Regions from separate parts of the Streptomyces sp. NPDC051173 genome, predicted to be linked through region 2. Evidence: riboswitches for the same ligand, from Rfam matches in the RefSeq annotation. Region 2 holds a riboswitch; the other holds the start of a gene.
The links. Region 2 has a riboswitch for cobalamin ahead of AB0435_RS30095 (prenyltransferase/squalene oxidase repeat-containing protein). Riboswitches for the same ligand answer to the same signal wherever they lie in the genome.
Positions count from the first base shown of each region.

Region 1: another riboswitch for cobalamin. It lies ahead of AB0435_RS03810 (ribonucleoside-diphosphate reductase subunit alpha); the one in region 2 lies ahead of AB0435_RS30095 (prenyltransferase/squalene oxidase repeat-containing protein).

Region 1 covers NZ_JBFBBD010000004.1:25,417-31,139, forward strand. The annotation lists partial or broken gene AB0435_RS03790 (hypothetical protein) at 1-93, shown strand, start outside; gene AB0435_RS03795 (hypothetical protein) at 326-1,228, shown strand; gene AB0435_RS03800 (DUF3311 domain-containing protein) at 1,329-1,601, shown strand; gene mctP (monocarboxylate uptake permease MctP) at 1,598-3,223, shown strand; cobalamin riboswitch at 3,551-3,709, shown strand; gene AB0435_RS03810 (ribonucleoside-diphosphate reductase subunit alpha) at 3,866-5,723, shown strand, end outside.
Region 2 covers NZ_JBFBBD010000089.1:4,585-10,307, reverse strand. The annotation lists gene lanKC (class III lanthionine synthetase LanKC) at 1-1,798, opposite strand, end outside; gene AB0435_RS30100 (aldehyde dehydrogenase) at 1,989-3,437, opposite strand; cobalamin riboswitch at 3,766-3,919, shown strand; gene AB0435_RS30095 (prenyltransferase/squalene oxidase repeat-containing protein) at 4,138-5,430, shown strand; gene AB0435_RS30090 (SCO2322 family protein) at 5,448-5,723, shown strand, end outside.

The DNA of each region.
Region 1 (5,723 bases), on a different contig from region 2:
ATGGATTCCGAGGGCAGTGACCACAGTCGCCCCGTCCTCGGGTTCGACGTTGAAACCGATCAGGTGGTCCTGCTGGCGAAGTCGCCGGCCTGAGTGAACGCGGGCGCGGATCGTCCGACCGATGGACGTGCAGATTCGATCCGAACCCCAACTGTCCAGAATTGACAGGCGAGTTAACCCTTAAGAGGGACTTCGCCCACGGCGCTATCGCGATACGGTGACCAGGATTCTTCCGCTTCGTTCCGAGACGGGACGAAGCGACCCCCCACGCTGGCGGCAACCGGCGAAGGGGGTCTACACCCACGAGGGACAGGACTCCCCCAGAATGCTCAAGCATGCTATCGCCCCCGCGCGCTTCTTCTCTCAGGTCCCCAACGAGATCATCCGCCACCCCCGCCTCTCCTCCGACGCCGTTCGGCTCCTCACCTGGCAGCTCTCGCTTCCCGACGGCGTCGATCAGCGGCTGTCGAAGACCGCCGAGCAGGCCGGGATCAAGAAGACCGCGTTCACCCGCGCCAAGCGGGAGTTGGCCGCCGAGGGGTATTTCCACGAGTGGCGGGGGCAGGGCGCCGGAGGGCTGTGGAGGACGCGGCAGTTGGTGTCCAACGTGCCGTTGACCGAGGACCAGGCGCTCGCCGTGCGGGACGGGGTCACGCCACCGCTCGCCGTACGGGACGGGATCACGCCACCGAGTGACGCCGGACCGGCCGTCGGTCAGCCGGATGCCCCGGCCGTCGGTCGTTCCCAAGAAGAGAACACCGGGGAGAACACCCCCCACCCCCTCGCCGAGCGCGGCGCGCGAGCGCTCGCCGCCGTGTGTCATACCGAACGGCGCCTGCGGCGGATCTCCGGGCGGGACGTCGAGCGGCTCGCCCCGCTGGCAGGCGAATGGCTGGCGCGCGGGGCCACGCTCCAGGAGATGCGGGAGGCGCTCACCGACGGGCTGCCGGAGCCCGTCCGCTCCCCCGCCGGGATCCTCCGCGACCGGCTCGCGCGCAAGATGCCGGACCCCCGCCCCGAGCCGGCGCCGCGTCCCCAGCCCCTGCGTGCCTGCACCGGCACCTGCGGCCGGATGATCCGGCCCGTCGCCGACGAGACCGCGTGCCGTGACTGCCGGCTGGAGACGGCCGGAAGCGACGCTTCCGGGGCGGTGGCCGCAACTCGGCGCGGCATGAGCGCCGTTCGGGCCTCGCTGGAGGCGTACGTCCAGGCGCGGCCCGCCGGGTGACGTTGCCATACCGATATGCGGACAGGGGGTGACTCCCCCCACGCCCCTGACCTAGATTTCCTGCGCATCACGTAGTGATCACCAAGGGGGAGTCGCCACCATGACAGAACCACCGATGGAGCCGCCGGAGAGCGGCCGCAGGGCCGTTGTCGTCACGGTGCCGATGGTCGTGGCCGGGGTGTGTCTCGCCATTCCCTTCGTCGCGATGCTGTGGGTCGACTCCTTTTCCCGGCTCACGCCCGCGTTCATCGGGATTCCGTTCTTCTACTGGTACCAGATGCTCTGGGTGCTGATCTCGACCGCGCTCACCGTCATCGCGTACGCGATGGTCCGCCGCCACGAGCGGATCCGCAAGGGAGGTGAGCGGGCGTGAAGAACGGCGTGAACGGCGTGGCGCTCGCCGTGTTCATCTTCTTCTTCCTGGTCGTCACGGTGATGGGATTCGTCGCCTCCCGGTGGCGGCGCGCGGAGAACGCGGACAGCCTCGACGAGTGGGGGCTGGGCGGGCGATCGTTCGGCACCTGGATCACCTGGTTCCTGCTGGGCGGCGACCTCTATACCGCGTACACCTTCGTCGCCGTACCGGCGGCCATCTACGCGGGCGGCGCGGCGGGATTCTTCGCGGTGCCCTACACGATCCTCTGTTATCCGCTGGTGTTCACCTTCCTGCCCCGGCTGTGGTCGGTGGCGCACAAGCACGGTTATGTGACGTCCTCGGACTTCGTGCGCGGCCGGTTCGGGTCGAAGGGGCTTTCGCTGGCCCTCGCGCTGACCGGGCTGCTCGCGACCATGCCGTACATCGCGCTCCAACTCGTCGGCATCCAGGCCGTGCTGGACGTGCTCGGGGTCGGCGGTGGATCCAACTGGTTCATGAAGGACCTGCCGCTGCTCATCGCGTTCGGCGTGCTCGCGGCCTATACGTATTCGGCCGGGCTGCGCGCGCCCGCGATGATCGCGTTCGTCAAGGACGCGCTGGTCTACATCGTGATCGTCGTGGCCATCATCTACATCCCCATCAGGCTGGGGGGTTTCGAGCACATCTTCGCGAAGGCGGGTGACGCCTTCGCCCAGAAGGATCCCGCGACGGGCAGACCGCGCGGCTCCCTGGTGACCGGTCCGGACGCGCAATGGGCGTACGCGACGCTCGCGCTCGGCTCGGCGATGGCGCTCTTCCTCTATCCGCATTCGGTGACCGCGGTCCTCTCCAGCAAGAGCCGCAATGTCATCCGCCGCAACACCACGATCCTGCCGCTCTATTCGCTGATGCTGGGCCTGCTGGCCATGCTCGGCTTCATGGCGATCGCCGCGGGCGTCAAGGTGAAGAACGGCCAGCTGGCCATTCCGCAGCTCTTCGAGGACATGTTCCCGGACTGGTTCACGGGCGTCGCCTTCGCGGCGATCGGGATCGGCGCGCTGGTGCCGGCGGCGATCATGTCCATCGCCGCGGCGAATCTCTTCACGCGGAACATCTACAAGGACTTCATCCGGCCCGATGCCTCACCCGAGCGCGAGGCCAAGGTCTCCAAGCTCGCCTCGCTGCTGGTGAAGGTCGGCGCCCTGATCTTCGTCCTGACGATGGACAAGACGGTCGCGATCAATTTCCAGCTGCTCGGCGGCATCTGGATCCTGCAGACCGTGCCGGCGCTCGTCGGCGGGCTGTTCACCCGCTGGTTCCACCGGTGGGGTCTGCTGGCGGGGTGGGCGGTCGGGATGGCGTACGGGACATGGCGGGCGTACGACACGCCGAGTGCCACTCAGGATCATTTCGGGAATACCAACCTGATTCCCTTCATCGGGGAGAAGGGGTACATCGGGCTTACGGCTTTCGTCCTGAATGTGCTTGTCGCCGTCGTGCTCACGTTCGTGTTCAAGGCGGTGGGCGTGCGGGACGGGGTGGACGAGACAAAACCATCTGACTACACGGCGGATGCGGGTGATCCGGGCGTGGCGGAGGAACTGCCGCCGGCGACGGCGGGGGCCCCCGGAGGTCACTGACGCCTGCGGCGGGCTTCTTCCCCAACCCCGCCCCTTCCCGAAACCGGGGAGACCCCGGACCCCCGAACCACGCTCCGCGCGGTGTCCTCAAACGCCGGACGGGCCGAGTTCGGCAGGACCTTCGCCCCGACCCCCCGGGCGCTCCCGAGATACCCAATCGCGAGCCCCTGGAGGGGTCCCAGAACGACTTCCGGCCGGCCGTCCACCCCGCCGGTCGCCGAGGGCCGTCGCGCCTCCCCGGAGGCGCGTGACGGCCCTCCGTCATGCCCCGTACGGGCAGGCCCTGTTAGCACATTCCGACCCGCTCGATTACCGCACGACACAAGATGTGGTGGTGCGTGCGACGGCCAGCACTAGATGTATGCTCGTCCTCGCTGTCGTCGCAGGGGAATCCGGTGGAAATCCGGAACTGTCCCGCAACGGTGCATGTATGCCGTAATGACGCATGCAGGAGTCCGAGTACCTGCCGACAGCACGCCCACCGCTGAGCCGCACCGGCTCGCACCGGGCGTTTTGTATTCGTCCGGGCCTCGCGGGTTGGGCCGATGGACGCTACGAGCATGCCCTGGTGCTTCAGGCATGCCCGTACGCGCCCGTCGCGCGCCACCCGCCCGGCCCCTTGCCGAGCGAGGGAGAGCCTCAGTGACCATCGCGCCCGCCGATCCGGTCTCAACGTCCGCGGAAGCGACCGGCGGCCCCGGGACCGCGCTGCTGCGCACCCTGACCGACCTCACCGCCGATCTGCCCGCCACCGACCCCGGAAAGGTCGCCGCCGCCGCGCTGCGGGGCCGCCACCCGGGCTCGGACGAGGCCGAACTGCGGTCCCTGGCCACCGAGGCCGCCGCCGGCCTGATCGCCGAGGAGCCCGAGTACTCCAAGCTCGCGGCCCGCCTGCTCACCCTCGCCATCGCCGAGGAGGCCGCCGGGCAGGGCGCCGTCTCCTTCTCCGCGTCCGTCGCGACCGGCCACCGCGAGGGCCTGATCGCCGACGACACCGCCGCCTTCGTCACGACGCACGCCGCGCGCCTCGACGAGCTCGTCGGGAAGGCGCTCGCCGACGGCGCCGACGACCGCTTCGGCTACTTCGGCCTGCGCACCCTGCACAGCCGCTACCTGCTGCGCCACCCGATCACCCGGCAGGTCATCGAGACGCCGCAGCACTTCCTGCTGCGCGTGGCCTGCGGCCTGGCCGAGGACCACTCGGTGCGGGCCCTGGAGGACGTCGCCGAGCTCTACGCGCTGACGAGCACCCTGTCGTACCTGCCCTCCTCCCCCACGCTCTTCAACTCCGGCACCCGCCACCCGCAGATGTCGTCCTGCTACCTGCTGGACTCGCCGCTGGACGAGCTGGACTCGATCTACGACCGCTACCACCAGGTGGCGCGCCTGTCGAAGCACGCCGGCGGCATCGGCCTGTCCTACAGCCGCATCCGCTCGCGCGGCTCGCTGATCCGGGGCACCAACGGCCACTCCAACGGCATCGTGCCGTTCCTGCGCACGCTCGACGCCTCCGTGGCGGCGGTCAACCAGGGCGGCCGGCGCAAGGGCGCGGCCTGCGTCTATCTGGAGACGTGGCACGCGGACATCGAGGAGTTCCTGGAGCTCCGCGACAACACCGGTGAGGAGGCCCGCCGCACGCACAACCTCAACACCGCGCACTGGATCCCGGACGAGTTCATGCGCCGCGTCGAGGCGGACGCCGACTGGTCGCTGTTCTCCCCGGCCGACACGCCCGATCTGGTCGACCTCTACGGCGACGAGTTCGACGCCGCGTACCGCAGGTACGAGGCCGAGGGCAAGGCCGTCAAGCAGATCCCGGCGCGCGTGCTGTACTCCCGGATGATGCGCACCCTCGCGCAGACCGGCAACGGCTGGATGACCTTCAAGGACGCGTCCAACCGCACCGCGAACCAGACGGCCGAGCCCGGCAAGGTCGTCCACTCCTCGAACCTGTGCACCGAGATCCTCGAGGTCACCGACGACGGCGAGACGGCCGTCTGCAACCTCGGCTCGGTCAACCTGGCGCAGCACCTGGGCACCGACGGCGAGATGGACTGGGAGAAGCTCGACCGTACGGTCCGTACGGCCGTGACGTTCCTCGACCGCGTCGTGGACATCAACTTCTACCCGACCGAGCAGGCCGGCAACTCCAACAGCCGCTGGCGCCCGGTGGGCCTGGGCCTGATGGGCCTCCAGGACGTCTTCTTCCGGCTCCGTCTGCCCTTCGACTCCCCCGAGGCGAAGGAGCTGTCCACCCGGATCTCCGAGCGGATCATGCTCGCGGCGTACGAGGCGTCCGCCGACCTCGCCGAGCGGCACGGCCCGCACCCGGCCTGGTCCGCGACCCGCACCGCCCGCGGCGTGCTGCACCCGGACCACTACCCGAACGCCGAGCAGCGCTGGGCCGACCGCTGGGCGGCGCTGCGCGCCCGCATCGCCCAGGTCGGCATGCGCAACTCGCTGCTGCTGGCGATCGCCCCGACGGCCACCATCGCGTCCA
Region 2 (5,723 bases):
GGTCGAGGGTGAGGGCGATCCCGGCGATGCCGTCGTAGAGGCCGAGCGGGGTGCCGGCGGGCAGCGGGTCGGTGTGGTCGAGGAGCCACCGCTCGCCCTCTTCGTAGCGCTCCACGCCCGTCTCGGCGAAGGCGTGCAGCACCCCGGCGGCGCCGTGCGCGAGCCCGAGGCCGCCGCCCTCGCCGAACTGCGCGATGTCGCCGGGGAACAGCCGGTCGTCGCGGTCGGGCGTCGCGGAGGCGAGGATCGCGCGGACCATCGAGTCGCGGGCGCGCGGCCAGTCGTCGGTGGCGGGCAGCGCGGCGACGGCCCGGCCCGTGCGCGCCCGCCCGGCGGGCGAGGTGTCGCGGGTGATCTCCGCGACCGCTTCGTCGAGGAACTCCCGTGGCACGGGGAACTGTTCGGCGATCACCTCGGCCAGGTGCGCGGCCTTGCCCCGGTCGATGACGAACAGCATGGTGACGGGCAGGAACAGCGCGAGCCGCAGGCAGGCCAGGGCGTAGCGGTCCACGTCCGGGCCCCTGCGGTCCGGCGGCGCGAAGAAGCCGGGGTGGGCGACGACCTGGCGGCCGTGCTCGGCGGCGGGGGCCGCGGCCTCGAAGTCGATGAGGGCGACGGAGCGTTCGTCGGGCGCGACCATGATGTTGAACATGTGCAGGTCGTTGAAGACCAGCCCCCTGGCGTGCACGGCGGTGACGGCCTCCTCGACCGCGCGGTGGATACGCAGCGCCCAGGCCGTGTAGTCGGCCGTGGCGGCGGGGTCGGGGTCGGCCGTGAGCAGGGGGTGGCGCTCGGCGAAGAAGGAGTTGAGGGTGCGGCCCTCGATGAAGTCCATGACGAGGAAGCTGTGGTCGCCGAGCGTGAACCAGTCGCGGACCTCGGGGGCGACACCGAGGCCGGTCAGCCGCTCCAGCGCGGCCTTCTCGCGCTCCAGCCGGGCGACGGCGTCGGCGCCGTCGGAGGCGAGCCCGGCGTGCGGGCGCCCTTCCTTGAGGACGGCCTTACGGCCGTCGCGGGTGTCGGTGCCCGTATAGACACCGCCGCCGTTGGAGAAGTGCAGGGCCTTCTCGATGCGGTACGGGAGGTCGCCGACGGTGGTGGCGTTGCGTGCCGCGAGGTGGGGTTCGAGGAAGGCGGGGAGGGTGACCCAGGCGGGCACCTGGAAGGCGGGGGTGCGCGCGTCGGGCACGAGCTGCCCCTCGGCGTTCTCGACGGCGGGCACGAGCGTGCCGCGGTCGTCGACGCAGAAGCGGCGGGCGAAGGCGCCGTAGCGGACGTAGAGCGGGCCCTCGTGCCAGCGCAGGTCGGTGAGGATGTACGGCCCGGGGCGGCCGCCGATGAGCGCGTGCAGCTCGGTGAGCGTGGTGCGCAGCTGCTCCTCGCCGTCGGGGTAGACCGTGATGAACTTCCCGCTGTGGTCGCGCCCGGCGTATTTGGTGTTGCGCAAGTGCAGCAGGTGCGGGCCGGGCACGAACTTGAAGGGGATGCACCGCTCGACGCAGTAGTCCCAGACGTCGGCGGCGGTCTTGTCCGCGGTGTCCGCCGTCGCGGACACGTGGATCTTCCAGCCCTGGAGCGGCTGTCCGGGGCGGGGCTCGCCGGTGGCGTCCAGCGGCCGGAGGTGGAGCCAGTCGCCGCTGCGCGCGGTGCCCCAGCCGGCCGGGACCGGGCGCCGCGCGGTCTCGAACAGTGCGCTCGGACCCGTCCCCTCGGCGCCCTTCCCGGCGGAGGGCAAGCGGTCCGGGGTCTCGTAGAAGTGCCTGTCGGCCAGGCAGTAGACCTCGTACCGCTTGTCCATCGGATGCCCCCCTCGGCTGCGTTGCGTCGAGATTTCCACGGCGCGGGGGGGACGGGCCAGTCGCATCTGTCATGAACAGGCAGTGCGGAACTCACAAGTAACCGGCGGGGAGCCGTCCGGGAGTTGAGCCACCTGGGGCGAGGCGCGCGGTCTCCCTCCGGAGGGAGACCGCTCCTTCGGTGGCGCGGCGCTACGAGGCGGGCAAGTGGATCATCTTGAGCTCCTGGTAGGCCGCGAAGCCCTCGGGGCCGAACTCGCGGCCCAGGCCGGAGTTCTTGTAGCCGCCGAAGGGGCCGAGCATGTCGAGGCTGAAGGTGTTGACGGAGTAGGTGCCGGTCCGCACGCGGCGGGCGATGGCGATGCCGCGTTCGACGTCGGCGGTCCAGACGCTGCCGGACAGGCCGTAGTCGGAGTCGTCGGCGATGCGCACGGCCTCCTCCTCGTCCTCGTAGGGCAGCAGGCAGATGACGGGGCCGAAGATCTCCTCGCGGGCGATCCGCATGGCGTTGGTGACCTCGCCGAAGAGGGTGGGCTCGACGTACCACCCGCGCTCGTGGGCCGCCGGGCGACCGCCGCCCGCGAGGACCTTGGCACCCTCGCGCTGCCCGAGCGCGATGTAGTCCAGCGAGCGCCGCTGCTGCCGCTGCGCGACCAGCGGCCCGACCTGTGTGGCCGGGTCGAGAGGATCACCGACGACGAGGGCGTCGGCGGCCGCGGCGAAGCGCCCGGCCAGTTCGTCGTAGTGGACACGGGGGACGAGGATGCGGGTCTGGGCGACGCACGCCTGGCCGTTGTTCATCCAGGCGCTGGGCACGATGCCCGCGACGGCGGCCTCCAGGTCGGCGTCGGGGAGGATGATCGCGGCGGACTTCCCGCCGAGCTCCAGGGTGACGCGGGTGAGGTTGCGGGCGGCGACCTCCATGACGCGCTTGCCGGAGGCGACCGACCCGGTGAAAGACACCTTGTCGACCCCGGGGTGCCCGACGAGGTACTCCCCCACCTCGCGCCCGGCGGGCAGGATGGAGAGGACACCCTCCGGCAGCCCGGACTCCGCGACGATCTCGGCGAGGATATAGGCGTCCAGGGGCGTCTCGGGGGCCGGCTTGAGCACCACCGAACAGCCCGTGAGCAGCGCGGGCGCGAGCTTCGCGGCGGCCACGAACTGGGGGACGTTCCACGGGACGACGGCCGCGACCACCCCGACGGGCTCGCGCCGCACCAGCAGCGGCCCGAGCACCCCGTCCCGCCGCTCCTCGTACGGGATCTCCCGGGCGACGCCGATCGCGCAGTCCCACACCATCATCGCGCCGAGCGCCTGCGCGAGGACGCTCCACGAACGGGGCGAGCCGTTCTGCGCGGAGATGACCTCGGCGATCTCCTCGTGGCGCGCGGCGATACCGTCCTTGATCCGGGTGACGACCTCGATCCGCTCGGCGAGGGGCCGGTCGGCCCAGACGCCGGAGTCGAAGGCGGTACGGGCCGCGGCGACGGCCCGGTCGACGTCCGCACGGCCGGCGTGGGGCACGCGCCCGATGACCTCCTCGCTGTGCGGCGAGACGACCTCGATGACGCCCCGCCCCGCCGGGTCACTCATCCTGCCGCCGATGAAGAGCTGTCCGTACTCGACGATCTCCGGCATACCACTGCCTCTCGCCTAGCTTTTCTGACATCTCGTCAGAACGAGATACCAGCTCCGGGCGGAGTGAGCAATGGCGGACCAGCCGAAGAACGACGGAGGGCGGGACCAGAACAAACCGGGAGCCGAAGAACGAGGGAGGGGGTGGGGCCGGAGGGTGAGGTTCTGGAACGCGGTGCGTGGTCACGGCACGCAATGCGCCTGACGGCGCCATGCACCGCGTTCCAGGTCCTCAGCCCGGAGGCCACACCCCCGGCCCACGAACCACAGCCCCCGGCCCCCGGCCCCCACCGCCCGCTCACCCGCCCACCCATCCACCCCCACCGCACACAGCTAAAGTGTCCGTGACAACTTCATCCCGCCTCGGAACGGGGAAAGCCGGTGCAAATCCGGCGCTGACCCGCAACCGTCACTACGACCCGCCCGCCCCGCCCGGCGCGGCGCGGCCGTACGAGCCGGACCACCCGGTCCCAGGCGGCAGGCTCCCGGACCCGGTCGCGCCGCCAGACGGCGGCACCGCCCGGTCCACCGGCACCGTCGAGGCATGCGGAGCCGAGCCCGGTGCCACCGCGGTAGCGACCGCGGAGGGGTCGCCGTGCGCGGCCGCGCAGCCGTCGCGGGCCACGAAACCCCCGCCACGACACACGCAATGACACCCGCAGCGACACTCGCAGTGACACCCACCGAGAGGCACCGACACCCCATGGCCCCCTCCTTCGCCGTCCACGCGCGCCGCGGCGCCGCGGCCCTGGCCACCGCCGCCGTCCTGAGCGCGGCCGGCGCGGTCATGGCACCGGCCGCGTCCGCGGACGCGTCCCCGTCCCCGGCGGCCCCCGGCCTGTTCGGCTCCTCGGACCCGAAGTTCGACGGTGTCTTCCGGCAGTCGCTGGCCCTGCTCGCGCAGCACACGGCGGGCGTGGCGTCCCCGAAGCCCGCCGTCGAGTGGCTGGCCGGGCAGCAGTGCGCGGACGGCGGCTTCACCGCCTACCGCGCCGACGCCGGCAAGGCGTGCGACGCGAAGACCCCGCTCGACAGCAACGCGACGGCCGCCGCCGTCCAGGCGCTCGCCGCGCTCGGCGGGCACGGTGCCGCCGTGACCAAGGCCGTGGGGTGGCTGAAGTCCACGCAGAACGAGGACGGCGGCTGGGCCTACAACCCCGGCGGCCCGAGCGACGCCAACTCCACCTCGATCGTGATCGGCGCGCTGGCCGCGGCGGGCGAGGACCCCAAGAAGGTGACCTCCAAGCGGGGCGCCTCGGCCTACGACGGGCTCGTCGCCTTCGGGCTGGGCTGTGACGTCGCCGAGGCGGACCGCGGGTCCTTCGCGTACCAGCCCGACAAGTCCGGCAAGCTCGCGGCCAACGCCGACGCGACGGCCGCGGCCGCCCTCGCCGGGCTCGGCAAGGGCTACGCGGTGGCGCCCGCGAGCAAGGACAACACCGCTCCGGAGCCGCTGCCCTGCAAGGGCGACGAGGCCGGGACGTCCGACCCGAAGGCCGCGGCGGACGCGGCGTCCGCGTACCTCGCGCGGGTCATGGACAAGGAACAGGACGGCCCGCACTTGGTCGCCGCCCAGCCCGGTGCCGACAAGCCCGCCCCCGACTACGGCAACACCGCCGAGGCCGTCATCGCCCTCGCGGCGGGCGGTCACCGCGACGCCGCCGCGAAGCCGCTGAAGTGGCTGGAGCAGAACTCCGCGGCCTGGGCCGAGCAGGCGGGCCCCGCCGCCTACGCCCAGCTCGTCCTGGCCGCCCACGCGGCGGGCGCGGACCCGCGCGACTTCGGCGGCGCGGACCTCGTCTCGCAGCTCACCGCGACGGGTCCGAAGGCGGAGGCGGCGGCGTCCCCGTCGGGCAAGGAGGAGCAGAAGAAGGACGAGAAGAAGAAGGACGACGGCAAGGGCCTGGGCATCTGGTGGGTCGTCGGCGTCTTCTTCGTCGCGAGCGTCGGCGCGGGCTTCCTGCTGAGCGGCCGCAAGAAGAAGAACCACCTGTGAGGGCCGGGCACCGGTCCCTGGCCGCCCTCTGCTGCCTCCTGTTCGCCGGGGTCCTCGCCGTCCTCGCCACCGCGCCCGCCCAGGCGGCGGGCTACCGCTACTGGTCCTTCTGGGAGGGCCAGGGCAAGGACTGGGCGTACGCCACCCAGGGCCCGGCCACCACGCGTCCCGCCGACGGCGACACCATCGGATTCCGCTTCGCCGTGAGCGAGGACTCGAAGAACGCCGCGAAGCCGCGCACCGCCCCCGGCTTCGGGGCGGTGTGCGACCGGACGCCCGCCAAGGACGGCGAC